3 regions of the Pseudoalteromonas apostichopi genome follow, and region 2 is predicted to be linked to each of the others. Evidence: predicted binding sites of a transcription regulator. Region 2 holds the regulator's gene; each other region holds the start of a gene.
What was found. The regulator FliA, encoded in region 2, starts transcription of late flagellar genes. The targets are predictions, from matches to a motif close to CTAAAGNTNNNNNNNNNNNNGCCGATA.
Positions count from the first base shown of each region.

Region 1 (10,323 bases), 210 kb from region 2:
AGGTGGCGTATCTGAAGACGACATTACTGTTGTTTACGTACCAGGTGCCGTTGAATTACCTTTAGCAGCGAAACGCGTTGCAGCAAAGAAAGAACACGATGCAATCATCGCTTTAGGCGTAGTGATCAGAGGTGGTACGCCACACTTTGATTTAGTCGCTGGCGAATCAAACAAAGGTCTTGCGCAAGTATCTCTTGAGTATGATATCCCGGTTGCATTTGGCGTATTAACCACTGAAAGCATTGAGCAAGCAATTGAGCGCGCAGGTACCAAAATGGGTAATAAAGGCGGCGAAGCTGCTTTAGGTGCGCTTGAAATGGTTAATGTGTTAGACAAAATTTAAGTTTAAGGAATCTCTGTGAAACCAGCAGCAAGACGTAAAGCACGTATCTTAGCACTTCAAGCCGTATACTCTTGGCAGTTAAGCGGTAACCCGATTGCTGATATTGAACAGCAAATGTTAATTGAAAATGATGTGACTAAGATCGACGTCGAATATTTCAAAGACCTAGCACGCGGTGTTGTTGTTAACTGTAAGCAATTAGATGAAATCGTTGCGCCACATTTAGCACGCCCAGCAGATGAGTTAGACATGGTCGAAAAAGCAATTTTACGTCTGTCTGGCTATGAGCTGAAATTCCGTGAAGACGTACCTTACAAAGTAGCAATCAATGAAGGCATTGAGCTTGCTAAGATGTTTGGTGCTGAAGACAGTCATAAGTTTGTCAACGGTGTACTTGATAAAGCAGTGAAAGAACTGCGTAAGTAAGTAGCACCGTAAAAGGAGAGCCGGCTTGGGCCGGCTTTTTTGTGTATGAAGGAATTTGAATTAATCAATCGTTACTTTAAAGGCCGTGGTATTATTCGCCATGATGTGAACCTAGGTATTGGTGACGATTGTGCCTTGGTATCTGTGCCTGAAAACTGCCAATTGGCAGTAACAACAGACACGTTAGTTGCGGGGGTACACTTTTTTGATGACATCTCTCCTCGTGCTCTTGGGCATCGAGCTTTAGCTGTTAACTTAAGTGATCTGGCGGCTATGGGTGCAGAACCAACGTGGATTTCGGTTGGCTTAACTTTGCCAGAAGTAAACATAGAATGGCTTGAAGAGTTCACCGAAGGTATGCATGAAATTGCAGAGTACTTCAATGTGCAGATCATTGGCGGTGATACCACCCAAGGCCCTTTAACTATTACAATTTGTGCTAAAGGCATCGTACCTGAAGGCAAAGCACTACGTCGTAGTGGTGCTAAAGTTGGCGATTGGATTTATGTAACAGGCCCATTAGGTGATGCTGGTGTGGCAATTGAAGCTCGTAAACAAGGACTTGATATTGCCCCTGAACATTTAAATTATTTAAATAATCGCTTTGATTACCCGACTCCGCGTGTTGCAGCGGGGCAGGTGTTACGAGGTGCAGCCTCTGCGGCGATTGATATATCTGATGGCTTATTAGCTGATTTAGGACATATTTTAGCGCTATCGCAAGTCAGTGCTGTGATCAATGTCGATAAAGTGCCAGTCTCTGATGCACTAAACTCTTCAATTCCACGTGCAGAGCAGTTTGATTATATCTTAAATTACGGTGACGATTATGAGTTGCTGTTTACTGTGCCTGAAAGTAATAAAAGCATGGTTGATATGAAGTTGCGCCAGTATGGTGTTGAAGCAAGTTGTGTTGGGCAAATTAAAAGTGGCGAAAGTGACATAGAACTATTACTTGATGGTGAAAAATTTAACTATCAAGGCAAGGGTTTTCAGCACTTCACGAAGGAGCCGGTTTGAGCAATAACCGTTTATTCAATTTAAAACGCCCACACCAATTTTTTGGTTTGGGTTTTGGCTTAGGCCTTGCGCCTAAAGCTCCAGGCACCTTTGGTACCTTTGCTGCATTGCCGTTTATTTTTACCACAATGTACTTCCCGCTATGGTTACAGATTGTGTTTGCAATCGTGATCAGCGTATTTGGTATTTGGGCATGTGGTAAAACGGCAGATGACTTAGGGGTACACGATCATCCTGCCATTGTTTGGGATGAAGTTGCTGGTTATTATATCACCATGATTGGTGCTGCACTGAATTGGCAGTCACTGTTGGTTGGTTTTTTGTTGTTTCGTTTTTTTGATATCGCTAAACCAGGTCCTATCAGAATTCTCGATAGACGTTTACACGGTGGCTTGGGCATCATGGCTGATGATATTTTAGCAGGTATATTTTCATTAATTTGTGTTCAAGCCTTGTTTAAAGCTGGCTATTTGCCTTTTTAAACGATGAGTTAAGTGTTACTTGGTGGCAAGTATATGATGCGATTTCTAGTTGTCTGTTTGTTGATGCTTTGCAGCATGCCTGTGTTTGCATCTATTACTGACTATGTCGTTAAACAGTGGAACATCCAAAATGGCTTGCCATCACAATCTTTAAAAAGTATTGCTCAAGATGAGCAAGGCTATATGTGGCTAGGCACACAGTTTGGATTAAGCCGATTTGATGGTAATACTTTCACCAACTTCAATACGCAAAATAGCGACTTCCTGCCAAGTAACGGTATTAATAAGTTATTGGTTGATAGCACTGGATTACTTTGGGTAGGTACCAAAAATGGCTTGGTGACACTTGATCCTAAAACTATGATGTCGCAAACCTTTAACGTCAAAGGCCCTGTGCGGGATATTCTTGAAGACTCCAAAGGTAGTATCTGGATTGCCGCGAACGGCCTTTATTATGTTGCTCGAAATCAAGTCACACTAAATCAAAACTCAGCGTTAATCGTACCGGTATCTAATGCCACTGCAATTACGCAAATTGTTGGTTCAGTGAGTCAAATGGCTTTGTCGCCAGAAGGTATTTGGCTGGTTAATGAGCGTCACTTACTGCGCTTAACTAATACCTCTTCTGACTTTGCAAAATTACGATTAGAACTCACTGCAAAAGTGTCATTACCTGAACGATTAGCACAAACCATTATTCATGATATGGCTTGGCTTGAAGGTAACTTATACCTAGCCTCAGAGCTAGGTGCTTATTTTCTTGATTTAGATGATGAGCTGCGTCCATTCCCACTTCCAAATGCGAGTAACTCTGCTGTTTATAAGTTTATGAGTGACTCTGATGGGGCGTTATGGATTTCGACCTATGGCAGGCTGTTATTTCGTGATAACTCAGGTGATTGGCAATGGGTTGAGCCAAGTCAGCTAGATCAGAGTATTTGGTTTGCTGATATCTTTCGTGATAATCAAAATAATATTTGGCTGGCAAGCTTCAGTGAAGGTTTATGGCTTGCTCATGAGGGGCGTATTGAACGTCACTCTGCTATTTCAAATATGACAGAAGCGGTGATGGCTATTAGCCAAGCACCTGATGGCAAATTATGGGTGGCCAATCGAAGTGGTGTTGGCTACTTCGATTATAACAAAAATTTTGTAAATCAAATTCCGAGTAATCAATTTGGTCGAGCTGCGGTGCACGACTTACAATTTGATGGTGACCGTTTGTACATCGCAACTGGTCGCGGTGTGTTTTATTACGAAAACCAAAACTTATATACAGTCCCTGGGCGAGCGCTACGAGATAACCCTGTATTCGCAATTAGCCGTTCTAGCAAAGGCGGTTTTTGGCTTGGTACTGGCCGAGGTATGTATCGCTTAAGTTATGGTGGTTTAACACCATTTGCTTACAATGCATTCTTAAGCAGTAAATTTATAACCTATGTTCTTGATGAGCAAAACTTTGGCTTAATTGGTACCAGTAAAGGGGCTTATTACTTTACCGACCGAGGTATTGAGAAAATTGGCGACCAAACTAGTTTAGAAAGTGCTTACGTCACCAGTATTTTAAATATTGAAGGGGTGGGGATATTAATAGGCTCACTTAACGATGGTCTATTTTATCGCAGTACCAAAGGTCAGTGGCGTCAGTTAGATGCGACCGATGGTCTACCGTATGGGTCTATTTTTAGTCTCGTTTACGATAAGCAGTTAAAGCGTATTTGGGTAAGTACCATGAAAGGCGTATATCGCATGCCGGTAGAGCAGTTTGGTACTGACATTGAGAGCTTAAAAGTAGAACAAGTGATCTCATCGTTTGACCGTCAGCTCGATGGTAAAGCTAGTCAATGTTGTGCCGGTCTTGGCCATGATGCTGTGGCAGATACAGGTAACTCTATTTGGTACCCAAGCCTACAAGGTGTTGTTGAAATTCCAAAGAGTGTTGAGCTCTTTGGTGTGCAAGCTCTGAAACCTCGTATTGAAAGCCTGATCACGCCGCTTCGTCATTTAAGTACGGCAACCTTAGGTAATAAACCTGAGCTGCAAATTGATGAGCGTGATGTGACATTAAAATATACTGCGATTGATTATTATGCCCCTTCAAGTATTGAGTTCCGTTACCGCTTAAGTGGCTTGGACAGTGACTGGCGTTATGCTAATACTCGTCGTGAGGCAATTTATACCAACTTACCGCCGGGTTCTTTTTTATTCCAGCTTGAAGCAAAACGCCGTGGTGAAGATTGGCAAAAAGCACGTCGTACTGAGTATAGTTTTGTGGTGCCGCGTCGCTTTGACGAGACTATCTATTTCAGACTTTTGATCACCAGCAGCTTTATTTTATTGTTTTATCTTGTGTTCTGGGTATTTAGAGCGCAAGAGAAACGTAAACAATTAGCTCTTGAGAGCTTAGTAACAGAACGAACTGTTGAGCTTCGTGAAGCCAACGATAAGCTTAATCAAGTAAATTCACAGCTTAAGTTAGTTAGCCATTCTGATGAGCTTACTGGATTACGTAGCCGCCGTTTCTTGTTTGATCAACTACCAAAAGATATCGAGCACTTCCAGCGAAACTCGCAGTCATTACAAGCGCAGGGCAAATCATTGGTATTGTTGATCATTAACTTTGATAACTTTAGCCGAATTAATGATGCTTATGGGCCACTTGCAGGCGATAGCTGTTTACAGCAAATGGCAACCTTACTTAATAGCCGTACACAAGGTTCTGACTATGTCGCACGTTGGAGTGGTGATGAGTTTTTACTCTTACTACGTGATTTCAAACGTACAGCGATAGACAATTATGTTGCTGATTTATGTGAAGCGATTGCAGCAAATCCATTTAGATTACCAAATGGTGAGTCAACCACCATTACTGCGTCGATTGGCTGGTCTTTCTACCCATTACCTTTATTGGGTGGACAAGTTATTGGTTGGGAAACTTCAGTCAATCTTGCTGATATCGCATTACATCAAGTTAAAAAGCGTGGTGGTGATGGTGTTGCAAACATTACCTTTGATGAGCAATTAGATGCCTTTGAGTTCGAGCAAAGCAATAATGTTGATCAGCAGCTCAGTGCATTACAAGCTAATGGCTTAGCCGATATAAAAATTTGGATGCGATAGAGTTTCTATTGGTATTATACCAACCCGCAATAATACTTAATCATTTTGAGGGATTAAACCTGTCGCTAACTGCGTTAAAAATTTCTCATTTAGAACAACTAAATAACGAAATTTTTGCCTTGCTATCAACGAGGTTTAATTGCCTCAAAATAGACTACTTAATTAAGCGGATTGGTATTAAAAAAGGAGCTTTAAAGCTCCTTTTTTGTGAATGCTGTTTGGCTTAAGCCATGAACTCTTTGATGCTAGCTAAGATGCCATTAGCATCTAAGCCCATTTCGGCGTGCATTTCATCTTGCGTGCCATGCTTAATGAATTCATCTGGAATACCTAAGTTTAAGATAGACACGTTAGCCTTAATTGCAGCTAGGTGCTCATTCACAGCAGAACCTGCACCACCCGCAATGGCGTTGTCTTCTAAGGTAACAATCACATCATGGCTAGCTAGTAATTCGCTAATAGCATCAGTATCAAGAGGCTTAATAAAGCGCATATCAATCACTGTTGAGTTAAGTTCATCGGCGACTACTTTGGCGTTCTCTAATAGCGTACCAAACGACAAGATTGCCACTTTGCTACCTAGCTTGATGCTACGCGCTTTACCAATTTCAATCGCGCTCATTGTCGATTCAACGTCACAATTACCCGCACTACCTCGAGGGTAACGAACAGCAACAGGTTGATTGCATTGGTAACCTGTATACAACATTTGGCGACACTCATTAGTATCGCTTGGTGCCATGATAATCATGTTAGGAATACAACGCATAAAGCTCAAGTCATAGGCTCCTTGGTGAGTTTCACCATCTGCACCTACAATTCCTGCACGGTCAATAGCAAATAAAACAGGTAAGTTTTGTAATGCCACATCGTGGATAAGTTGGTCGTAAGCGCGTTGCAAAAAGCTTGAATAAATAGCAACAACAGGTTTTAAGCCTTCACAGGCAAGGCCAGCTGCAAGCGTTACAGCATGTTGTTCAGCAATAGCTACATCAAAGTATTGCGCAGGGTACTCTTTAGAAAAGCGCACCATGCCAGAACCTTCACGCATCGCTGGGGTAATTGCCATCAGCTTGTCGTCTTGTGCTGCCATATCGCATAACCAGTCACCAAATACATTAGAAAATGTAGCCGCGCCAGGTTTTGATTTTGGTAATTTAGACATGCTAGGATCAAATTTTGGTACGCCATGGTAGCCAATTGGATCCGCTTCAGCAGGTTTATAACCTTTACCTTTTTGTGTTTTGATATGCAGTAACTGCGGACCTTTAAGGTTACGCATGTTACGTAAGGTATCGACCAACATATTAACATCATGACCATCGATTGGGCCGATGTAATTTAGGCCTAACTCTTCAAAGAAAGTACCTGGAATGACCATACCTTTTAAATGTTCTTCCATTCGACTGGCAAGCTCTTTCACAGGTGGTAAGCCTGAAAGAAGTTTTTTGCTACCTTCACGAATATTGGTGTAGAAGCTACCAGACAAAATACGTGCAAAGTGATTGTTTAGTGCACCCACGTTTTCAGAGATCGACATTTCATTATCATTTAAGATAATTAGCACATTAGGGTTTACATCACCCATGTGGTTCATCGCTTCAAATGCCATACCTGCAGTAATCGCACCATCGCCAATAACAGCAACTGTTTTACGATCTTTACCTTCTTTTTCAGCAGCAATGGCCATACCTAGTGCAGCCGAAATTGAAGTGCTCGAATGACCTACACTGAAGGTGTCGTAAGGGCTTTCTTCACGGAATGGGAAAGGGTGTAAGCCGTCTTTTTGACGAATAGTATGCATTTGGTCACGACGACCAGTTAAGATTTTGTGTGGGTATGCTTGATGACCCACGTCCCATACTAAACGATCTTCAGGCGTGTTATAAACATAATGAAGCGCAACCGTTAGTTCAACAGTGCCTAAACCTGATGCTAAATGACCACTACTTTGCGAAACTGAGTTAAGTAGGTATTCGCGTAACTCTTTACTAAACGCAGGTAACTTGTCTTGCGCTAAATCACGCAGTTGTGCTGGTTCGTCAACCAAACTTAATAATGGATACTTGCTACTATCAAGTGTCATGATTTTATATACATCCTTCGCTAACCAGAGTGCATTATAGCCCATTGCTGCTCTGATTTTTTAGTTATTTTGTCTTTCTTTTTTAGGCATTAATAATTACGTTCAACGATATAGCTAGCAAGGCTTGCCAGTTCGCTGGTGTCGTAATCAATTGCCTCAAGAGCTTGATGAGCTTGAGCTAGTAAGTCTTGTGCTTTTTGCTTTGCACCTGCCATTCCCAATAAAGCAGGGTAAGTTGCTTTATTGGCGGCAATATCTGAACCTTGTGGCTTACCTAATGTTTCAGTATCAGCTTCTACATCTAGGATATCGTCTTGTACCTGAAAAGCCAGACCTATTGCTTGGCCGAATAAGTTCAACTGCTTTAGAGTATGTTCATCGCAGCTATTAGCACTTAATGCACCAAGTGTAATTGCACAGTTTAGTAAGGCGCCCGTTTTTAACTGATGAATACGCTCTAGCTGAGACACGCTAATTTCTTTATCAGTCGCTTCTATATCCAGTGCCTGTCCACCTACCATACCTTCAATACCTGAGGCTTTGCTTAACGAGGCTATCATTTTTACCTGCTGGCTCGCAGGAACTGAAAATCGGTGGTTGGCGATTAAATCAAATGCCAGTGTTTGTAATGCATCACCTGCGAGTATTGCTTGCGCTTCACCATAGACAATATGACAGGTGGGACGACCACGTCTTAAGTCATCGTCATCCATTGCAGGTAGGTCATCATGGACTAATGAGTAGCTATGAATACATTCAATGGCAGCAGCAAGAATATCGAGATCGGCCTTGTTAGCACCCATCATTCGGCCCGTCGCATATACAAGGTAAGGACGTAAGCGCTTACCACCATTTAAAACACCATAATGAGTAGCTTCTTTAATGTTCTTTTCGGTATTAAGTGGCTGTGCGAAATAGCGATTTAAATGTGCCTCAACGTCTTCTCGAGCGCGTTGTAATTGTTCTTTTAGTTGCACTTAATTAGTCCAAGTTTGAATCAAAATTGCTAAGAGGAGCTTGGCTATCGTTACCCATTAAGATGGCAACTTTTTGTTCGGCTTGTTGCAACTTACCAGATGAAGCATTCGCCAGCGCAATACCACGTTCAAATTGTTTTAGTGATTGTTCTAAAGACAATTCACCTTGCTCCATTTGTGCAACTATTTGAGATAATTCATCCAGCGCTTCTTCAAAGCTTAAGTTTTCTGGTTTCTTTGTTGCCATTGTGGCCTCGATAGCTGTTAGAAAGTGAGGCCAATTTTAGGGGGAATGCTAAACTAGGTCAAAGAATGATGTGTTTTTTTACGCATAATCCATTTTCAATATGTTATTTTTACGCTTTTACATACAGCTTAAACTTGTAGCTTAAAAATCTTACATTAAAATATAATTAATTCATTTAATGATTTAAGTATTTCAATTGCTTGCCGATAAGCAGTTAATAATAAAAATTTGATGCCTGAGGGTGTCGTGTAATTGTTCCTCTGGAGGGGTATGTGGATTTAGCAACCATAATAGGTATTCTTGGTGCCATAGGCTTAATTGCTATGTCGATGGTGTTAAGTAGTGACGGCCAAGTTGCAATGTTTTACAACACGCCTTCGGTGGTCATTGTATTTGGTGGTTCGATTTTTATCGTGTTATCGAATTTCACCATGGGGCAATTTTTGGGCATAGGTAAAGTGGCTGCTAAAGCCTTTATGTTCAAAATCGAATCTCCAGAAGAATTAATTGAAAAAGCAGTAGAATTAGCTGACTCAGCACGTAAAGGTGGTTTTCTAGCATTAGAAGAAGCCGAAATCCCCAACGGTTTTATGCGTAAAGGGGTGGATATGTTAGTGGATGGTCATGATGCTGATGTTGTTCGTGCCACGCTGCAAAAAGATATTTCTCTCACCGCTAATCGTCATGAACTTGGCGCAGGCTTATTCAAGTCACTTGCTGATATTGCCCCTGCGATGGGTATGATCGGTACGCTAATAGGTCTGGTTGCTATGCTATCAAACATGGATGACCCGAAAGCAATCGGTCCTGCGATGGCGGTTGCACTTTTAACAACATTATATGGTGCTTTCTTAGCAAACGTTGTAGCAATTCCTATTCAGGTAAAGCTAGAACTACGTAAAGATGAAGAAGCTCTTAACCAACGCTTAATTCTCGATGCCGTACTAGGTATTCAAGATGGCCAAAATCCGAAAGTCATTGAAGGTATATTGAAAAATTACCTAGCTGAATCAAAACGTAAAGTTGATACCGAGGAGTAGGGCATGTCCGATCAAGAGTGCAAATGTCCACCACCAGGTTTACCAGCCTGGATGGGAACCTTCGCAGATTTAATGTCATTATTAATGTGCTTCTTTGTACTCTTACTTGCTTTCTCGGAAATGGATGTACTGAAGTTTAAGCAAATTGCTGGTTCAATGAAGTTTGCATTTGGTGTGCAAAACAAAATTGAAGTAAAAGATATTCCAAAAGGGACCTCGGTAATAGCAATGGAGTTTACCCCAGGTAAACCTGAACCTACCCCTATCGAAACGATTCAACAACAAACTGTAGAAATGACTCAGCAAATGCTTGAGTTTCAAGCTGGTGATGAAAGCTCTGCCGGTGGTCGTCAAGAGCAACGTGGTAATAAGCGTGGTGGTGAATCGCAAAGTACGGCTCAGCAACAAGCATTGGAGCAGTCAATTTCTGCGGCTGACCAAGAACAGACTAATGAGCTTGTGAAGAAAATTGCCCAGCAGCTTGAACAGCAAATTATGGATGGTGCGATTGAACTTGAGTCATTAGGTCAACAAATTATTATTCGCATCCGTGAGAATGGCTCATTCCCATCTGGCAGCGCC
Region 1 is NZ_AP028065.1:2,536,838-2,547,160, forward strand. Features, by position in the region: gene ribH (6,7-dimethyl-8-ribityllumazine synthase) at 1-343, shown strand, start outside; gene nusB (transcription antitermination factor NusB) at 359-769, shown strand; gene thiL (thiamine-phosphate kinase) at 815-1,789, shown strand; gene QUE86_RS11430 (phosphatidylglycerophosphatase A family protein) at 1,786-2,271, shown strand; gene QUE86_RS11435 (ligand-binding sensor domain-containing diguanylate cyclase) at 2,305-5,391, shown strand; gene dxs (1-deoxy-D-xylulose-5-phosphate synthase) at 5,615-7,477, opposite strand; gene ispA ((2E,6E)-farnesyl diphosphate synthase) at 7,567-8,454, opposite strand; gene xseB (exodeoxyribonuclease VII small subunit) at 8,459-8,701, opposite strand; gene pomA (flagellar motor protein PomA) at 8,974-9,741, shown strand; gene QUE86_RS11460 (flagellar motor protein MotB) at 9,745-10,323, shown strand, end outside.
Region 1: a site for FliA is predicted at 8,884-8,910, ahead of pomA (flagellar motor protein PomA). Genes of this name have one in related genera too.

Region 2 (10,323 bases):
TACGTGGGCTATCATCTTCAAACACACGTAATGTACGAGAGCCGCTGCGCCCTTCAATCAACATTTGTTGACCACCTGGCGCTAAATAGGCTGTACCTGGCATTAAGCGGTCACCATTTTGCGCTTCTTTCACATTGATTCTGCATAAACCATTGAGGCGTGCTGCAAAAGCAGGAGTAAACGCAGCTGGCATATGTTGAATAAGCAAAATAGGATGCGGAAAGTTAGCAGGCAGCTGAGTTAAAATGGTCTGTAGCGCAACCGGCCCACCAGTTGATGTACCAATAGCAACCAACTGATATTGCTTGCCCGAAGCTCGAATTTTACTTGTACTCGATAACGATTCCGCAGGCGAACTAGCAGGAGCTGAACGGCTAAAGCTGCGATCAGGCTGAACAATACCGCTGCTAGTACTTGTAGCGCTACTGCCCCTTGGTGCAGGAGCCAGAGTTGGTCTCGAAATAGGTGCCGGACGCGAAAAACGAGAGAGGCGACGACGACCAATTTCTTTTACTTTATTTTGTAAAAGCGCGATTGCATCTTCATTATTACGTGCAATGTCTTCGAATTTTTTCGGTAAAAAATCTAAAGCACCAGCATCAAGTGCATCGAGGGTTGCTGTTGCACCATCACGGGTGAGTGATGAGAACATTAAAATAGGAGTCGGTGTTGCTGCCATTATTTCTTTCACAGCACTAATGCCATCAAGAACTGGCATCTCAACATCCATAGTAATTACATCAGGTCTTAATTCACGGGTTTTATCTACCGCCTCACGACCATTAACGGCAAAACCAATTACCTGAATATTGCTGTCTTGCTCTAAAATTTCGCTTACTCTGCGGCGAAAAAAGCTTGAATCATCAACAACTAATACTTTGACTGCCATTGGCACTCTCTTGTTTTATATCATTTAAAGTGCAGCTAAACACTGCACTTTATTATTTATTATTAGCCAACGTAATGCTTAAGCATACTAGGTACATCGAGGATCAATGCAATCCCACCATCAGAAGTAATTGTCGCACCTGCCATTCCTGGCGTGCCTTGTAATAAGGCATCTAAAGGTTTGATAACCACCTCTTCTTGACCAATTAATGAGTCAACAACAAAGCCCACTTGTTTAGTACCTATTTGTACAATCACCACGTGACCTTCTGCTTTACGCTCTTGGCGGTTGGCACCTTTTACTAACCAATGTTGTAAATAGAAAAGCGGAATCGCTTTTTGACGAACTATTATTGTCAGTTGGCCATCAACTACGTTAGTTTTAGTTAAATCAAGGTGGAAAATTTCGCTTACGCCAGCAAGCGGTAGAGCAAAGGTTTGCTCACCTACAACAACCATTAGAGTTGGTAAGATAGCAAGCGTTAATGGCACCTTAATTTCTAGTGCAGTACCTACGCCCAATTCCGACTGGATGTTAACCGAACCATTTAACTGGGTTATTTTAGTTTTAACCACATCCATGCCGACACCGCGCCCTGAAATATCAGAGATCTCTTCTTTCGTTGAGAAACCAGGAGCAAATATTAGGTTGTATGCTTCTGTATCCGACAAACGGCTTGCTTGATCATGATCAATTACACCCTTGCTGATTGCGATTTTTTTCAGCTTATCAGCATCCATACCAGCACCATCATCACGAATGGTAAGCAGAATATGATCACCTTCTTGTGATGCTGAGAGCGTGACTGTACCTGTACGCGGTTTACCTGCAGCTTCACGCACATCTGGCATTTCAATACCATGGTCTACAGAGTTACGCACTAAGTGCACCAATGGATCAGCAAGTGCTTCAACAAGGTTTTTATCTAAATCGGTTTCTTCACCTACTAGCTGCAGATTAATGTCTTTTTTCAAGCTACGAGCTAAGTCACGAACTACGCGTGGGAAACGACCAAATACTTTCTTAATTGGCTGCATCCGGGTTTTCATTACCGCACCTTGTAAGTCTGCGGTTACCACGTCTAGGTTCGAGATGGCTTTACCCATTGACTCACTGTTGCTGTTATTCGCAAGACTTACCAAGCGGTTACGAACCAATACAAGCTCACCAACCATGTTCATGATTTCGTCAAGACGTTTGGTATCAACACGAACCGTTGTTTCTGCCTGTGGAGGCGGAGCCTTTTTCGGTGCCGCTGAAGCTGCTGGCGCTTTTGCAGGAGCTGGAGCAGGTTTACTAGCTGCAGCTGCAGGTTTCGGTGCAGGTGCAGGTGCAGGTGCCGGTTTAGAGGCTGCAGGCTGAGCAGGTTTTGTAGGTTCAGCTTTTGGTGGCTCTGGTGCTTTTTCCGCGGTTGAACTTTCCAATGATTGAGGAGCTGTGCCTTTGCCATGTAACTCGTCAAGAAGTGCCTCAAACTCATCATCACTAATTTCATCGTCTGAATCGCTGCTTGCTGCCTCTGCAGTAGGGGTGGCAGAGGCTGGCTCAATAGAACTTGTAGCTTCAGGCTTGGCAGTATTATCTTGTTTTACTTCCCCAAAATTACCAACACCGTGCAATTCATCTAATAAACTATCAAATTCATCATCGGTAATATCATCACTGTCACTGCTATTTGACTCAGGAGCAGATGCTGCTGGTCCTTGGCCTTTTCCATGCAGCTCATCTAACAGGCTTTCGAATTCATCTTCAGTGATTTCGTCAATATTTTGAGACTCAGCGCTGCTATCAGCAAGACCGCCGCCATCAAATAACATATCGAACGCAAATGGGTCATTTTCATCGATGTTGTCTGTTGCTGTATCTGCTGTGACTTCAGGCGTATCAACAACAACCTCTTCAACTGCTGGTTCTTCAGGTGCAACTGCAACGTCCTCTGCTACAGATAAATCTTCACCTGCAAGCTCTTCTGCAGTAGGCGGCTGACTTAATTTATGAAGGACTTCTAATAGGGCTGGATCTGCAGGCTCTGGTTGTTCGCGATTTTGAATCGTGGCGAACATTTCATTAATAGTATCAAGAGCTTGTAATATTACGTCCATTAGCTCAGGCGTAACAGTGCGTACACCTTGGCGTAATAAATCGAAAACATTCTCTGCGCCATGACAAGCATCAACAAGTTCAGTCATACTTAAGAAACCTGCACCACCTTTAACAGTGTGGAAGCCCCTAAAAATGGCGTTTAATAGATCTTTGTCTTCTGGGTTGTTTTCAAGCTCAACTAATTGCTCCGACAATAGCTCTAAGATTTCTCCTGCTTCAACAAGGAAATCCTGTAATATATCTTCATCGACTTCAAAGCTCATGCAGCTACTCTCCTCTTAGAAGCCCAGACTTGATAATAGATCATCGACTTCATCTTGTCCTGAAACAACATCATCGCGAGACTCTTTATCAATAATCGGCCCTTCAGGACCTGCTAGTGTGTCACTTGGTGCAGGTGCTTTTTCTATGGCCTGTTTTTCTTGTTGTTGATGACCATCTTCTTGACTGCCAAACACAGTTAAGAGATTAATTAAACTGTCTTCTACTTCTCGCACTAGTTCAATGACACGACGAATAACTTGTCCAGTTAAATCTTGATAATCCTGCGCCATCAGCACATTCGTCATCAAGCCTTGAAGCTCATCGGTTTTTGTGTGCGAGTTATTCATGAACTTATCTAGGCTATGACATAACGATTTAAATTCACCGAGTTCAATTTCTCGGTTCATTAAACGATCCCAAGTAGGCTTAATTGCAGCAATTTCATCAGCAAGTTGTTGCGCTATCGGTAAACTTGCTTCAACTGCATCCATAGTTTTATTGGCGGCACTTTCTGTCATTTCCATAACATAATTTAAGCGCTGCTTAGCATCTGGGATAGCGTCGGTAGTTAAATCAGCGAGACGAGTATCTAGGTCAAAGTTTTTTAACGCTTCATGAAGTTGACGCGTCAATTTACCGACTTCAGCAAACAACTCTGATTGCTCTTTTGACGCAGCATCAAGAATGAGCTTATCAGCTTTTTCTTGTTCACCATTTTCAAGATACTCAACAAGTTGACGAGCTTGCTCTAAACTTATTTGAGGCGCAGCAAGTGCTGACATAAGCCTCTCCCCTTAGATTAACCTAAACGTTCAAACACTTTTTCCAATTTGGTTTTAAGTGTCGCAGCAGTGAATGGTTTAACGATATAGCCATTAACACCTGCTTGAGCAGCAGCAACAATTTGTTCTTTTTTCGCTTCAGCTGTCACCATTAACACAGGAATATGCTTAAGGCTATCATCAGCACGAATTGCGCGTAACAAATCAATACCTTGCATACCAGGCATGTTCCAATCTGTTACAACAAAATCAAATTCTTGATTTTGTAGCATTGGCAATGCTGTTGAACCGTCGTCAGCTTCCTGCACATTGGTAAAACCTAAATCCCTTAATAGATTTTTAATGATACGTCTCATTGTAGAAAAATCATCAACAACAAGAATTTTCATGTTTTTATCCAAAACATCCTCCGGTGAGGTTTGAACCTTTATTTACTTACTACTAATTAATCCAGTCATTGATTTTTGCTTTGAGCTTAATCATCGCCTGACCATGTATTTGACTCACACGCGACTCGCTAACATCGAGTATGTGTCCTATTTCTTTTAAGTTCATTTCGTCGTTGTAGTACAAAGACAAAACGAGAGCATCTCTTTCTGGTAACGATTGGATAGCCGTTAATAGAGACTGGTTAAACCGCTCATTTTTAACGTTATTAAACGGTTTGTCTAGTCCTAAATCCTGACCTACTGGTGTGATGACATCTTCATCCACGCCTAAGTCTTCAATGCCTAATACTTTACTAGAATTTACATCATGTAGAATATGATGGTACTCATCCAGTGTAATATCAAGTTTTTCAGCTACTTCAGTGTCTTTTGGTTCACGATTTAACGTGCTCTCTAATTCGGCAATGGTTTCTGCCACTAGGCGGGCATTTCGGTGAACTGAACGTGGAGCCCAGTCACCTCGGCGAATTTCATCCAGCATAGCACCACGAATACGAATACCTGCGAAGGTTTCAAAACTAGCACCTTTGCTAGCATCAAAGTTTTTTGACGCTTCAATCAGGCCTATCATGCCTGATTGAATTAAATCATCGAGTTGCACACTGGCAGGTAAACGAGCAATTAGATGGCACGCCACTTTTTTCACTAAAGAGGCATGTTTTTCAACAATCGCATTTAAATTTTGTGCTGATTGATATCCCATCGCTTTATTCACCGATGTTGTCATAGTTAGCCGTTTACTAGTTTTTCAATAAAAAATTCTAAATGGCCAGACGGTTGATTAGGGATCGGCCATTTAACTGCTTTTGTTGCTAATGTTTTAAACGCCACCGCTGCTGGTGAATTCGGGAATAATTCAACGATTACTTTTTGACGGCGCGTAGACTTACGCATGTTCTCGTCATAAGGAATGGTTGCTACTAACTCCATCGAAACATCTAAAAAACGATCCGTTACTTTTGAAAGTTTAGCAAATAATTCTTGCCCTTCACGCAAACTGCGCACCATATTGGCAACAATTTTAAATTTATATACGCCATGCTCACGGCTAAGTACTTTTATAAGTGCGTAAGCATCAGTAATTGAGGTGGGTTCATCACATACAACTACAACAACGTCTTGGGCTGCACGAGAAAAGCTTAATACCATGTCTGAAATACCTGCGGCGGTATCAACAATTAAAATATCAAACTCAGTGTTTAACTCGCTAAATGCACGTATAAGACCTGCATGCTCAGATGGCGATAATTCAACCATACTTTGAGAACCAGACGTTGCTGGTACAATTTTGATTCCTGCAGGGCCTTCGACGAGAATTTCATCAAGCTCACACTCGCCCGACAAAACATGAGATAAGTTACGTTCAACACGAAGGCCAAGCATCACGTCACAGTTTGCCAAACCTAAATCGGCATCTAATACTAATACACGATTTCCTTGCTGGCCTAATGCGATTGCGGTGTTGAGTGAGACGTTGGTTTTACCCACTCCACCTTTACCGCCAGTAACAGCGATAACTTTAACGCCACTATTATTATTTTGATTCATTTTGCGCAGGCCGCTTGCTTGATCTAATACTGTGTTAATCATACATCCCTACTGTGTTCGACGCTACTGCTTGACGTCTTGAATGTTGTGCTTTTGCTCGTTTTAAATACAATTGTTCAGCTTTTTTCACTAGTTTTTCAGCATTCGCTACGCGAATATCCTCAGGAACGCGCTGACCGTTAGTAAGATACCCTATTGGCAGACGATTTTGAATCGCTATGCTAATAATCTCACCTAAACTTAAAGATTCATCCAATTTAGTGAAGATACAGCCACTTAGGTGAACCTTTTTAAAGTGTCTTACGGTTTCTTGCAACACATTTATCTGCGCTGTAGCACTTAATACTAAATAACTACGAATATCAACACGCTGATTACGCATTAAGGTGTTTAATTGTTCAGTTAAGCGTAAATCTCGTTGGCTCATACCCGCAGTGTCTATTAATACTAGACGCTTATTACGTAAATGGTATAACACTTCAGCTAATTCATTCGCATCTTTTACTTGCTTTACACCACAACCAATAATACGACCATAAGTAGCCAATTGTTCGTAGGCACCAATTCTGTATGTATCAGTGGTGATCAGTGCAACTTTATCAGCACCATATTTTTGTGCTCCAAGTGCTGCTAATTTCGCAACTGTGGTTGTTTTACCAACGCCCGTTGGACCAACTAGTGCAAAAACTCCACCTTGGCGTAGGATTTCGTTGTTAGTTGTATGCATTTGGTTTTCAACCATTTGCAGCAGCGCTTGCCATGCTTGTTGGCGAGATACATCATCAGGAATAAAACACGCCATTTGCTCAGCAACATCACGCTCAATCCCCATACCAGCTAAACGATCAATCATACAAGCGCGTGTTGGATCACGGCGCGCCATATCTTGTTGCATTAATCCAGATACTTGGTGTTCAAGTAATTGACGAATCGCATTCATTTCTTCGCGCATAGTCGTCATTTCTGATTGATTAGCTGGGGCTGAGTTTTTATGATCAGCGGGTGAGTCTAAATCATCAAAACCTGCGTCTAAATCGTCATCAAACCCTAGGCTATGAGCTTGAGTTTGTACACGAGGTGCTGCTTGCTGCTGATAACGAGGAGCTTGCTTATATTCAGGCTGTTGCTGCTCAAAGCTTGGTTCTTTTGGTTGATAATGTTCACTCGTATCAATACCAGATTGACTAAACATTGACGCCAGCTCTGGCGAACGAGGGCGTGGGGCTTGACGCTCAAGTAACGCTTGTAGGCTATCAGCAACTTTCGCTTGCGGCTCAGGTTTAGCACGCATTGGCTCAGGCTTAACAAAATTATGCTGTGGTGCAGGTGCTGATTGTGCCACTGCAGGTTTAGCTTCGGCTTTCGGGGCTGCTTTGTCGTAATCAACAGCTGCAACGATTTCAACGCCGTTAGCAAGCTTTTTGTTCGACATAATAACCGCATCAACACCTAACTCATCTTTCACTTCTTTCAGTGCAGTGCGCATATCTTTAGCAAAAAAACGTTTAATTTTCATGGTTCAACCCCTTTACTATCCTATTGTTGGCCTACTGAGCTGACAATCTTAATCTGTCTTTCGTCTGGCACCTCTTGATAAGACATCACCCTTAAACCTGGGATTGTGTACTTAACGAAACGAGATAACACAGTACGTAACATTCCTGACGTTAACAGTATCGAAGGTTCACCGGCCATTTCTTGGTTTTGATGCGCTTCATTCAATGATTGTTGAAGTCGCTCTGCAAGGCTTGGCTCTATTCCGGCACCTTCGTCACCTGCATTCTGAAGTGACTGATGCAACATCTGTTCCAACTCAGGCGCCAAGGTAATGACAGGGATCTCAGAAGACATACCAACAGCGTCTTGAACGATAAGTCTGCGAAGTGAAATTCGCACTGCAGCCGTTAGTACATCAGGGTCTTGGCTACGTGGACCATACTCAACAAGGGTTTGCACAATCGAGCGCATATCGCGAATTGCCACCCCTTCATTGAGTAAGTTTTGTAGCACTTTTACGATAGTAGTAAGTGGTAATACGTCAGGAACCAGTCCTTCAACAAGGCGAGGATGACTCTTCGCTAACATATCTAATAAGTTTTGTACTTCTTCATGACCAAGTAGTAAAGCAGCACTGTTCGTGAGTAACTGACTAATATGAGTTGCAACTACCGTTGCTGAATCAACGACGGTATAGCCAAGTGATTGTGCTTCATCTTTTTGGTCAGGTTTGATCCAAACCGCATCTAATCCAAATGCAGGGTCTTTTGTGGCAACCCCTTTGATTGGACCAAATACTTGGCCTGGATTAATCGCTAGCTCATCACCATGTTTAAGCTCACCCTCACCACTTGAAACACCCATCATAGTGATTCTGTATGCATTAGGGTCAAGTTCTAAGTTATCGCGAATATGCACAGGAGGCACCAAGAAACCAAGCTCCTGAGACAGTTTCTTACGCACACCTTTAATACGATTTAACAGTTCACCACCTTGAGATTGGTCAACAAGTGGAATTAAGCGATAACCCACTTCTAAGCCAATAACATCAACTTGCTGAACGTCATCCCAACCCAGCTCTTTTTGTTCTTGTTTATTGGCAACACCAGTACCAGGCGCACCACCATTTGCTTCTTGCTCTGCTTTTTCAGCTTCTGCTTTGGCTTTTTGTTGTTGTGTGAAATAAGCAAGGTAACCAAGTAAAGCACCTAAGCTTAAAAACGCGATGTGCGGCATACCTGGTACTAGACCCATGATGATCAGAATACCTGATGCAATATAAAGTGACTTTTCGTTACCTAGCTGTGTCTTAACTTGGTCGCCCATATTGTGCGACTCATTCTGACGAGTAACAACGATTGCAGTACCGATAGAAAGTAACAGTGAAGGCAGCTGTGCAACAAGACCATCACCAATAGTCAACAAGGTGTAGACTTCCATCGCACGGCTGAAAGATAAGTCATGTTGGATCATACCGACGAATAAACCACCAACGATATTGATCACTAGAATGACGATACCTGCTATTGCATCGCCTTTTACGAACTTACTAGCACCATCCATTGAACCATAGAAGTCGGCTTCACGGGTGACTTCTTCACGGCGTTCACGGGCTTGCTCTGCACTGATAAAACCTGCGTTTAAGTCAGCATCAATCGCCATTTGTTTACCAGGCATTGCGTCAAGAGTAAAGCGAGCTGATACTTCAGAAATACGGCCAGCACCTTTGGTGATAACCACAAAGTTAATAATGATTAAAATAAGGAAGACCACTAAACCAACAGCATAGTTACCGCCGATAACAACCGAGCCAAAGGCCTCGATAACTTTACCAGCTGCATCTCCACCATTATGACCTTCTAGCAATACCACACGGGTACTGGCAACATTCAGCGCTAAACGCATGATAGTTGCAATCAGTAGAACCGCCGGGAACATACCAAATTCAAGGGGCTTCATGGTATAAACCGTAACCAGTAACACCACGAGTGCTAAAGCAATATTAAACGAAAAAAGAATATCTAAAAGAAACGGAGGCAGAGGTAATATCACCATACCCAGCGCAGCAAGTACCATTAACGGCGTACCGATACCCTTAGCATATTCTTTTTTATCTCTGTTAAGTTGTTGTAATACCGCTTTAAATTCCATAATTCAACAATTTCAAAAAATTGACACTACACGGAATTTGCAATAACTATTCCAAGTTACAAATTTATACCAATTCGCTTAATTAAGTGATCTATTTTGAGGCAATAAAACCTCGTTGATAGCAAGGCAAAAATTTCGTTATTTAGTTGTTCTAAATCAGAAATTTTTAACGCAGATAGCGACAGGTTTAATCCCTCAAAATGATTAAAGTATTATTGCGGATTGGTATTATTAATATTTGTAAGCATCTGGTATTGGTAGCTTTTTATTGAGCGGAACAGGACGTTTTCCGCGCCCTTTTTGGAAGCGTTTTAACTGGAAAACATAAGCTAGCACTTGCGCTACTGCGGTAAATAGTTGATCAGGTATTTGCTGACCAACATCGGTAGTGTGATACAGCGCACGTGTAAGCATTGGTGATTCAACAATTGGCACGTCATTACCCTTTCCCACTTTACGAATTTGCATAGCAAGCTCGTCCACGCCTTTGGCAAGAACAATAGGCGCACCAGCTTTAGCTGTGTCGTATTTTAGTGCAACAGAATAGTGAGTCGGGTTGGTTACAATAACGTCTGCATCAGGAACATCTTGCATCATCCGCCTTTGCGACATTTCCCGCTGGGTTCGACGAATACGCGCT
Region 2 is NZ_AP028065.1:2,748,288-2,758,610, reverse strand. Features, by position in the region: gene QUE86_RS12485 (protein-glutamate methylesterase/protein-glutamine glutaminase) at 1-889, opposite strand, end outside; gene QUE86_RS12480 (chemotaxis protein CheA) at 952-3,255, opposite strand; gene QUE86_RS12475 (protein phosphatase CheZ) at 3,271-4,038, opposite strand; gene cheY (chemotaxis response regulator CheY) at 4,056-4,439, opposite strand; gene QUE86_RS12465 (RNA polymerase sigma factor FliA) at 4,480-5,190, opposite strand; gene QUE86_RS12460 (MinD/ParA family ATP-binding protein) at 5,217-6,077, opposite strand; gene flhF (flagellar biosynthesis GTPase FlhF) at 6,070-7,551, opposite strand; gene flhA (flagellar biosynthesis protein FlhA) at 7,572-9,683, opposite strand; gene flhB (flagellar biosynthesis protein FlhB) at 9,915-10,323, opposite strand, start outside.

Region 3 (10,323 bases), 360 kb from region 2:
AACGCCCATGAAAAAGGCAAATAAAATATCACCAAAAAAATGGGGATAAGAAAAAGTCTAAAGGTTGTGAGTGTGTTTGGAATATTCCACATAACTACTTGGAGATGTCTTTTTTTCTATATTCGCACGAAGGCTACGCCTTGTCATGCAAATGATTAAATATCTTTTCAGCCATTTCAGGGCTGATCCCAGGAACTTGTTTTAATTGGTCTATATTAGCAGCTTTTACCCCTTGCATGCCCCCTAAATATTTTAATAATGCTTGTCGGCGCTTTTGTCCAACACCGTTAATTTCTTCTAATAATGATTGAGTACGTTGTTTTTGACGTTTATTGCGATGTCCAGCAATAGCAAAACGGTGCGACTCATCGCGAATGTGTTGGATTAAATGCAACGCTGGTGCATCTGAGTCAAGTGGAATTGTTTTGCGCCCACCATCAATTAATAAAGTCTCTAAACCTGGTTTTCGACTTGTGCCTTTTGCAACACCCACCAGCAATGGCATCTTATTATGTGGCCAGTTTTCAAAATATTGCTCAGCACGAGATAATTGACCTTTACCACCATCGATAAATATGACATCTGGAATTTTTTCTTCATCAACTACTTTGTTGTAGCGCTTGTTAAGTGCAAACTCCATAGCTGCGTAATCATCGCCACCAGTTATACCCGTAACATTAAAGCGGCGATATTCTTTATTATTTGGACCTTGTGAATCAAACACCACACAACTTGCAATGGTGTTTTCACCCATTGTATGGCTGATATCAAAACATTCCATGCGATTAATATCATCAAGACGTAATGTTTCTTTTAGTTGTGCATAGCGTTTATTGATTGAGTCCTGCGTACTTTGTTTTACGCTGATGCTGTTAAGTGCATTTTTATTAGCGAGCTTTAAATACTGCGCCCGCTCTCCACGATTAGCAACTTTTAAACTGACTTTACGCTCAGAGATTGCCGTAAGCGCTTCACTTAAAGGCTCACTCTCTTCAATACTAAAGGGTAAGATAATTTCTTTGGCAATGCGCCCTGTTGCACCGGGTGCTAAATAATACTGACCTAAAAAAGAGGTTAGGATTTCTTCTTCACCAGAGTCTTTTGGCACTTTTGGAAAATAGGTTTTACTGCCTAGCACTTTGTGGTCGCGGATCATTAATAAGTGAACCGCATTTAATCCATTTAAGTGAGCAAAGCCCACTACGTCCATTTCGGCATGGTTACCTGAAATAGATTGTTGCTCCTGCATTTTCCTGAGCAACAAAATTTGGTCTCGTACTTTTGCAGCAAGCTCAAATTTAAGTTCTTTGCTAGCTTGTTCCATCTTTGCAATTAAATCGGCAATAACTTCATGGGACTTGCCTAATAAAAACTTACGAACAAAATCCACTTCTTGCTGATACTCATCATCGGAGATTTTATTTACACAAGGCGCTGAACAGCGTTTTAACTGATATTGTAAACATGGACGGCTTCTGGCTCTATAATAAGCATCTTCACATTGACGTACAGGGAAGATTTTTTGCATTAAACGCAAACTTTCAGATACTGCCCCCGCACTTGGGAATGGACCAAAATACTCGCCTTTTATTTTACGGCTACCACGATGAAAAGCTAGGCGTGGGTGTTTGTGAGCAGTTAACAGAATATACGGATATGACTTATCATCTCGCAACAAAATATTGTAACGAGGCTGATATTTTTTAATTAGGTTGTTTTCAAGTAATAAGGCTTCGGTTTCAGTGTTGGTCAGGGTGACTTCAATACTGCAAATATTGCTTACTAGTACACGCGTTTTACTATCAGTAACATTACTTCGAAAATAACTACTTACGCGCTTTTTTAAGTTTTTGGCCTTACCTACATAAATGACTTGCCCTTCACTATCAAGCATTCGGTACACACCGGGTTCACTTGATAGTGTTTTGAGAAAACGGGCTGGTTCGAAATCAGACATTGAGCAAATTAATGCGAGCTATCAATGTCGATCATTTTGTGGCGAATTGCTAAATGTGTAAGCTCAACATCACCACCTACATTTAGCTTTTCAAACATGCGATAGCGATAGCTATTCACTGTTTTTGAACTAAGATTCAAACGCTCTGCGATATCTTGCGCTTTCTCACCTTTGGTGATCATCAGCATAATTTGTAATTCTCGCTCAGACAAACTCTGGAATGGGTTTTCATCTGTACGGCCGCTGACCTGTGCAAGGGCAATTTGCTGTGCTATTTCAGGTGCAATATAGCGTTGCCCTGCATTTACAGCACGAATGGCGTTAACCATTTCATCAGAACCGGCACCTTTGGTTAGATAACCGTGAGCACCAATTTGCATTACTTTACTTGGGAATGGATCTTCACAATGCACAGTAAGTACAATAATTTTTACATCTGGGCAGTAGCGACAGATTTTCTTTGTCGCTTCTAAACCGCCAATACCTGGCATATTCATGTCCATCAACACGATATCAGGCGAATGTTGACGGCAAAATTGCACCGCTTCTTCACCGGTTTTAGCTTCACCCACCACTTTAAAACCACGAACATCATCAAGTATACGTCTGATCCCTGTCCGTACAAGTTCATGGTCATCAACTAAAAGTACATTAATCAATGGAACACCCTCAAATAACCCAAATAGCTGCTTTCGCACAATTTAATGTGCCACATTAGCACAGAAAAAGTGAAACGATAAATCAAAATATCGTTCCACTCATTAATTTTAAGCTGATGCTTTCTCGCTGAAACGATCAACCCATAAAGCAATGATACCATCACCTGTTACATTACAGGCAGTACCAAAACTATCTTGTGCTAAATAAAGTGCAATCATTAATGCAACAGCGCCTTCATTAAAGCCAAGCATACTTGTTAAAAGGCCCAATGCCGACATAACAGCACCACCTGGTGCACCAGGAGCTGCAATCATTACAACGCCTAGCATCATAATAAATGGCAACATACCAAACAATGATGGTACATCCATATTAGGAGATAAGAACATCACAGCCATCGCACACGTCACAATAGTAATTGTTGAACCTGACAAATGAATTGTTGCACATAAAGGTACCGTAAAGTTAGCAACATCTTCTTTTACGTTATTTGCTTTACTTGAGCGAAGTGAAACCGGAATAGTTGCTGCACTCGACATTGTACCTAAAGCAGTAAAATACGCGGGTAGCATGTTTTTTACAAGCTCTAATGGGTTTCGCTTTAGTAGCAGTCCAGTAGATACATATAAAACCGTTAGCCATAACCAATGCATAATTAATGCAGCCAGCAGAACAATACCAAAAGTTTGTAGTGTATCAACCACAGTACCAGCGACTGTCATTTCAGCAAATACACCAGCAATGTAAAAAGGTAAGGCAGGAATAATTACTTTTGCTAGTAAGCCATCAATAACATCACGGCCCTGATCAGACACTTTCTTTAAAGTATCAAGCTGTAACTGGCTCATTCCAATACCAAAAATGAATGCTGCAGCAAGAGCTGTCATTACACTCATTAGAGGTGGAATTTCTAAATCAATAAAGCTACCCACTTCTGTGGCGACTTCAGCTTCAAACGTTAAGCCCCCATCAAACAATGGGATCATAGCGCTGACAAGTAAAAACGCTAAGGTACCTGCAATAACGGTTGAACCATATGCAAAGCCAACCGTTTTTCCTAACAAGTGGCCTGACCCTTTTGGTAAGCCAGCAATACCTGATGCGATAAAAAATAAAATAATTAACGGAATGGTAAAGGTGATCAACTGACCTATTATTTCTTTTACTGTGTAAAGGAGTTCAACACCTGTTAGTGGCACATACAAGCCCACTAAAATACCGGCAACAATACCAGCAATTAATTTTAAAATTAAATTCATAACGATCACTTCAATTTTTAGGTGGTAATCTTTTACCACGTTTTAGTTTACTTTTGTTATAAAACAGCCAAATTAACGTTTAACTGCGCAATTTACCACCAGAGCTTGGCAGAATCTAATTTGAACGTAAATATATGCGGCCTGTCGCGTTGCATTTGTTAACAAAGTTGCAAATTAATAACATGCTCGCAGTTTTGAATACCCATATAGTGCTTATGTATAAATCAATGTTGAGTGCCGCTCTGTTGAGTGTGCCTTTTACTAGCTTGGCCATCAGCCAACCTATCACCCTTCCTTTTATTGCAGAACAGCCAACAATTGACGGTAAGCTTGATGAAGCAAGTTGGCAACGTGCAAAAAAAATTACAATAGATAACGTCACTTGGCCTTATGAGAACAGTAAGAGCCCTGTTACTACCTACGCTTATGTCTATGAAGATGGCGAAACGTTATTTATAGGTTTTGAAGCGAACGACCCTAACCCAGAACTTATTCGTGCTTTTTACCGTGACCGTGACGCAGCTTGGGATGATGACTTAGTCGGGCTAAAAATTGATTCATACAATAACTCTCAATTAGCGTATCAATTTTTTATTAACCCACTTGGCGTACAGCAAGATTCAATAGAAAACGAACTAACTAAACATGAGAGCTCATCATGGGACGGTATTTGGGATAGCGTCGGTGTTATCCATGATAAAGGCTACACAGTTGAAGTTGCTATTCCCTTACGCGTACTAAATTTTGACGACAGCGTCGCAAGCAAAACCATGGCAATGGAGTTTTTACGCTTTTTACCGCGCAGTGAACGGTTGCGTATCTCTAATATGCAGATTGACCACGGTAACAATTGTTGGATTTGCCAAATGCCAAGTTACCAAGGTTTTGAACAAGCCAAACAAGGCAATAACGTGGCGATTATCCCATCTGTGGTGCTTGGCAAAAATGAGACCCGCGATATTGATGGCGCTCGAGTTGATGATTGGGAGTCAGAGAACAATACTGAAGCCAGCCTAGATGTAAAATGGGGGATCACTCCTGATATTACCCTAAATGCGACCATCAACCCTGACTTTTCTCAGGTTGAAGCGGATGTCGCACAATTGAGTGTGAACAATAATTTCAGTTTGTTCTTCCCTGAAAAGCGCGCCTTCTTTTTAGATAACGCTGACTACTTTGCCTCAACTCTCAACCTTATTCATACCCGTAATATTGCCCAACCAGATTACGGAACAAAGATCACCGGCAGCAAAAATGGCCATACATTTGCCGGCTTCATTGCCAATGACACACAAACCAATGTGTTGATCCCTGGCAATTTAGGCTCATCTCTTGTTGCCCTTGACGAGAAAAGTGAAAATAGCGCTATGCGTTATCGATACGATTTTGAGTCAGGGTTATCGCTCGGTTCAACTGCAACACACAGACAAAGTCATGATTATAAAAACACGGTTTACAGTATTGATAGTAAATACAAGCCAACAGTGAACGATGTTTTCTTAGTCCAAGTATTAAAGTCACAAACACAATACAGCCAAGATTTTATCGACGAGTTATGTGATGGTGATAACTGCTTACAGCCCGAGCAAGTAATTTGTGAATTAAATAGTGACTGCGACTATAACGAAGGCGTACTTCGTGTTTTAAGTAAAGAACAGCAATCAGGTACTGGCTACTACGTAAAGTATCAACACGACGAGAAGTACTGGCGTGCCTTTGCTGACTATAATTATCGCGATGCTGATTTAAGAGCTGACTTAGGCTTTATCTCACAAGTTGATTTTAAAAAGTTTACGACTGGCGGTGAATACCGCTGGTATGGCGATAAAGGCAATTGGTGGAATCGCGCTAACCTTTACGCCGATTGGGATATTACCCACAACGAAAATAATGAACTTCTCGAAAAAGAAGCACAAACTAGTTTTTCAGTCAGCGGCCCGTTGCAGAGCTTTTTTGAGCTCTCTGTTGAGCACCGTAACCGCACCGGCCTTCGCCACGATAAATCACGTTTAGATATTGATGGTAACACTGACTTGTTTAGCGAAAATGGCGTTGGTTTTTACAGTGACTTTAAACCAACCGCAGGGGTATTTGCCTCTTTATATATGTATACAGGTAATGCCGTTGACTTAGCTAATAATCGTGTTGGTGATAAGTTCCATATACGCCCTGTGCTGAATATGAACCTTGGTAAGCATTTTGAAGTGCGTTTACGCCATACTTATGAGCAGCTTGAAGCCGACGGCAGTGAAGTATTTACCGCCAACCTAAGTGATGTGCGTTTAACTTATCAATTTAATGTGAATAGTTTTTTACGCCTTGCAGTCATTTATACCGATTTAGAGCGCAATCAGGCTAATTACATTGATGATGTAGATAGCCAATATAAAAAGTTAGCCACTCAGCTGCTGTATTCTTACAAGCTGAACCCGCAAACGGTATTCTTTGCAGGTTATTCTGATAATGGCTATCAAGATGATGAGCTTTCATCAATTACTAAAGAGCAGCGTACGTTGTTTGCTAAATTTAGCTACGCTTGGTTGCTTTAATACCTTATTAGCGCATCTTTTGGTGCGCCCTCCCCTTTCTTTGTTTGCTTATTCCTAAACTATACCCAAGCCACCTCAAGATGCAGAATTCAGCGTTTCGCAGGTGCTTAATATCAAGGCGTTATTTGCAAGAATGGCAGTCCCTTTTAAGAAGTAACAACGATGAGAGTAAGTGCCTGTGAAGCGCCCAACGGGTTGGTTTAAAAGCGATTTATACTGCGTTATTGATTTTAGCAATAGAACCACTATTACTTGCAATCAATGCCTTGCCTAAATCGCTTTTAATTTCAACTGAAACTCGCACCTTGAGATGGTTTGGGTATATAAGCCTATTCGCTATATGTTATAGCCAAACTTTACTTTCGTTTTTTATTCACCACAGTAAAGTGTGACTATTACAGATCGCTAGCCTAAGCTATTCGATCACGATTGAATAAATTGCTTCCAAAGGAACACTATGTCTAACATTTTTGAAGATAATTCATTAACGATTGGTAATACTCCAATCGTAAAGCTTAACCGCGTAACCTCAGGTAATGTTTTTGCTAAAGTAGAATCACGTAACCCAAGTTTCAGTGTTAAATGCCGTATAGGCGCTTCAATGATCTGGGAAGCAGAAAAGTCAGGTGTATTAACCAAAGACAAAGAGTTAATCGAGCCTACTTCGGGAAATACCGGTATTGCACTTGCGTTTGTTGCTGCTTCTCGTGGTTATAAGTTAACACTGACTATGCCTAACACTATGAGCCTAGAACGTCGTAAATTGTTAAAAGCGTTAGGTGCTAACCTAGTTCTAACTGATGGCGCTAAAGGTATGAATGGCGCAATTGAGAAAGCAAAAGAAATTCAAGCAAGTGACCCTGAAAAATATATTCTTCTACAACAATTCGAAAACCCTGCAAACCCGAAAATTCACTTTGAAACCACGGGCCCTGAAATCTATGAAGCAATGGATGGTAAAATTGATATCTTCGTAGCAGGTGTTGGTACGGGTGGTACTATTACGGGTGTTAGCCGATACCTTAAACTTGAAAAAGGTTTAAATGTTCAGTCAGTTGCTGTTGAACCAACTAACTCACCAGTGATCAGCCAAACCTTAGCTGGTGAAGAAGTAAAACCGGGTCCTCATAAAATTCAAGGTATAGGTGCAGGTTTCATCCCTGGTAACCTTGATTTAGAAGTTGTTGATGCCGCTGAGCAAGTATCAAATGAAGATGCAATTGCAATGGCGCATGAACTGATGAAAAATGAAGGCATTTTAGTAGGTATTTCTTCTGGTGCTGCAGTTGTTGCTGCAAAACGCCTTGCTGAAAAGCCTGAAAACGCAGATAAAAATATTGTGGTAATTTTACCAAGTGCAACTGAGCGTTACTTATCTAGTCCATTATTCGCTGAAGAGTTCAGCGATAAAGAGCTTGTTCAGTAAGAACGACTAAGTTGTCTAAAAAGGATGCAAAGATGCATCCTTTTTTATTACCTAAAATAGATAAAACCAATAAATTTACCGAGTTAACTTTACATCATGCTAATTTAGTCACACACTTAATATTAAGTTCACTCGTAAAACAACAAAAATGAAAAATATACTCTTAATTTTTATTCTGTTAAGTAGCAGCGTCCTTTTCGGTTGCGGCTCCGAAGACGCTCCAAAAGGCGAACAAAATACGCCAGGTAATGTGGCTACTCTCTATTTTGATGCCTTATATAACCAAAACGATTTGAATCTTGCCATGGAATACTCCACTCCAAAAATGGCGCGTATTATGAAATCTTATGGTACTGCTGGGCAGTTCGCTCGTAACCTTGTCAATATGCAATACGATGAAGTCGTAATTGAAGTCGATATGACCAATATGAGTTTACGCGAGCAATATGGCGATAAAGCCAATATCAATTTAATTTTTACTGGTTATTTTAATGGTAAGAAAGTTGATGATATGCGCAGTGTGAAAATGATACGTAAGAAAGGAAAATGGTACATAGAAAAAATTAATGCCGATCCATTTGCACGTTAATTTAAAACTAAAAAAGGGCCTGATGGCCCTTTTATAGTATAAGAGTATTGATATTACTCTTCGTCAAACTCTTGATGTTGACGCTGTGCAGGACGCGCTAAGATCTCAACGTAAAACGATGTAAGCCCTTTAGCTTCGATATCGCTAATACACTTATTAATCTCTGCCACGTGAACGACATTGGCCTCATCCGCTGACTCACCAAACTTACAGTCAAATGCCCAATAGTCAGCACCTGCTGGGAGTGTTTTATTACGCTCACGTTTTAAGTATTTTTTTACTTCGTGCTTGGCTGCATCAACCATACGAGGATATTTAATTTTCTCGTGGTTTAGCGTGAATGTTTTCTTCATTATAGTCCTAGTAACTTGGTTCAATGACAATGGCATTAAGCCATAGGCTGCTATTATAACAAGCACATCTTAATTTAGCTGTACTTTTTGCCATTTTACTTAAATATAGTTTATTCAGAGTCTATGACAATTCGATTAAGCCGCTAATACTTAGGCTGTTGCTAAATGTAGAGGTTGATGTATAGCTTCATCATTTAGGCTGTCATAAAAGGCAGCTGCATCTATTTGTGGCCGCTCAACTGGTTTATTCTTTTCGTAAAAACGTTTTCTAACTGCAGGTTCACAGTTATCAATCACTTCAAGTGGCACATGCTGCCTATCATCACGTATATTCAGTGGTTCAGGATTTAAGCAATGACGCAACCTGATATCTGATAAACCACCTTGCAATAGCCTGTAAGCATTTTCTTGACCAATCAGCATGTCAAACTGCTCAGGTGCCAATGGTTGTGCTGGCCCTGCTCCTAATTCAGTTCGCAGAACAGATTCAGACACATCAGGGTTGGTTAATTCAGTTTTTGGTAGGTGAAACTGACTAAAATCGAGCACATCATGAGAAAGCATTGCTAGTAATAAAGCAAACTCCCCAGGGCGTTTCTCTTGAACACTTTTATTTAGACGATTATCGAGTTGACTCTCTGTGAGCAACAAACCATCAATTTGCATAGTCTTTAGCCAAATAGTTTCTTGATTAACCAGTTATCGGCATTTATGTAATTTTCTTTAGTTTTTTTCTTTACTTAAATAACCAGTTTGCTATTATCAGCGCCGTTGCATTGGAGGGGTTCCCGAGCGGCCAAAGGGATCAGACTGTAAATCTGACGGCTCAGCCTTCGCTGGTTCGAATCCAGCTCCCTCCACCACTTTTCTTATTTGAAAAGTGGGGCCAAATGCAATAGTAAAATCTGTGTGGAGGGGTTCCCGAGCGGCCAAAGGGATCAGACTGTAAATCTGACGGCTCAGCCTTCGCTGGTTCGAATCCAGCTCCCTCCACCACTCTTTACTCTTTCTAACTTTACTCTTTCTAACTTTACTCTTTCTAACTTTACTCTTTCTAACTTTACTCTTTCTAACTTTACTCTTTCTAACTTTACTCTTTCTAACTTTACTCTTTCTAACTTTACTCTTTCTAACTTTACTCTTTCTAACTTTACTCTTTCTAACTTTACTCTTTCTAACTTTACTCTTTCTAACTTTACTCTTTCTAACTTTACTCTTTCTAACTTTACTCTTTCTAACTTTACTCTTTCTAACTTTACTCTTTCTAACTTTACTCTTTCTAACTTTACTCTTTCTAACTTTACTCTTTCTAACTTTACTCTTTCTAACTTAAGCTACCAACTCAAACTACTACCATTTGCTTTTAGCCAACTTTCTGCTTTTTTATAGTCAGGATAAAAATGGCACACTCGCTGCCAGAACTTAGCGCTATGATTCATATGTCTGAGGTGCGCAAGTTCGTGAATAATGACATAATCAATCACCCATGTCGGCGCGCTTGCTAAATGTAAATTAAATGCAAGCTCTCGG
Region 3 is NZ_AP028065.1:3,109,551-3,119,873, reverse strand. Features, by position in the region: gene pgsA (CDP-diacylglycerol--glycerol-3-phosphate 3-phosphatidyltransferase) at 1-92, opposite strand, end outside; gene uvrC (excinuclease ABC subunit UvrC) at 134-1,957, opposite strand; gene uvrY (UvrY/SirA/GacA family response regulator transcription factor) at 1,966-2,616, opposite strand; gene QUE86_RS14035 (dicarboxylate/amino acid:cation symporter) at 2,725-3,876, opposite strand; gene QUE86_RS14030 (carbohydrate binding family 9 domain-containing protein) at 4,092-6,425, shown strand; gene cysK (cysteine synthase A) at 6,883-7,851, shown strand; gene QUE86_RS14020 (hypothetical protein) at 8,000-8,440, shown strand; gene QUE86_RS14015 (DUF6172 family protein) at 8,494-8,793, opposite strand; gene QUE86_RS14010 (VC2046/SO_2500 family protein) at 8,944-9,459, opposite strand; tRNA gene QUE86_RS14005 (tRNA-Tyr) at 9,572-9,656, shown strand; tRNA gene QUE86_RS14000 (tRNA-Tyr) at 9,705-9,789, shown strand; partial or broken gene QUE86_RS20050 (pentapeptide repeat-containing protein) at 9,753-10,070, opposite strand; gene QUE86_RS13995 (M48 family metallopeptidase) at 10,128-10,323, opposite strand, start outside.
Region 3: a site for FliA is predicted at 9,494-9,520, ahead of QUE86_RS14010 (VC2046/SO_2500 family protein). Genes of this name have one in related genera too.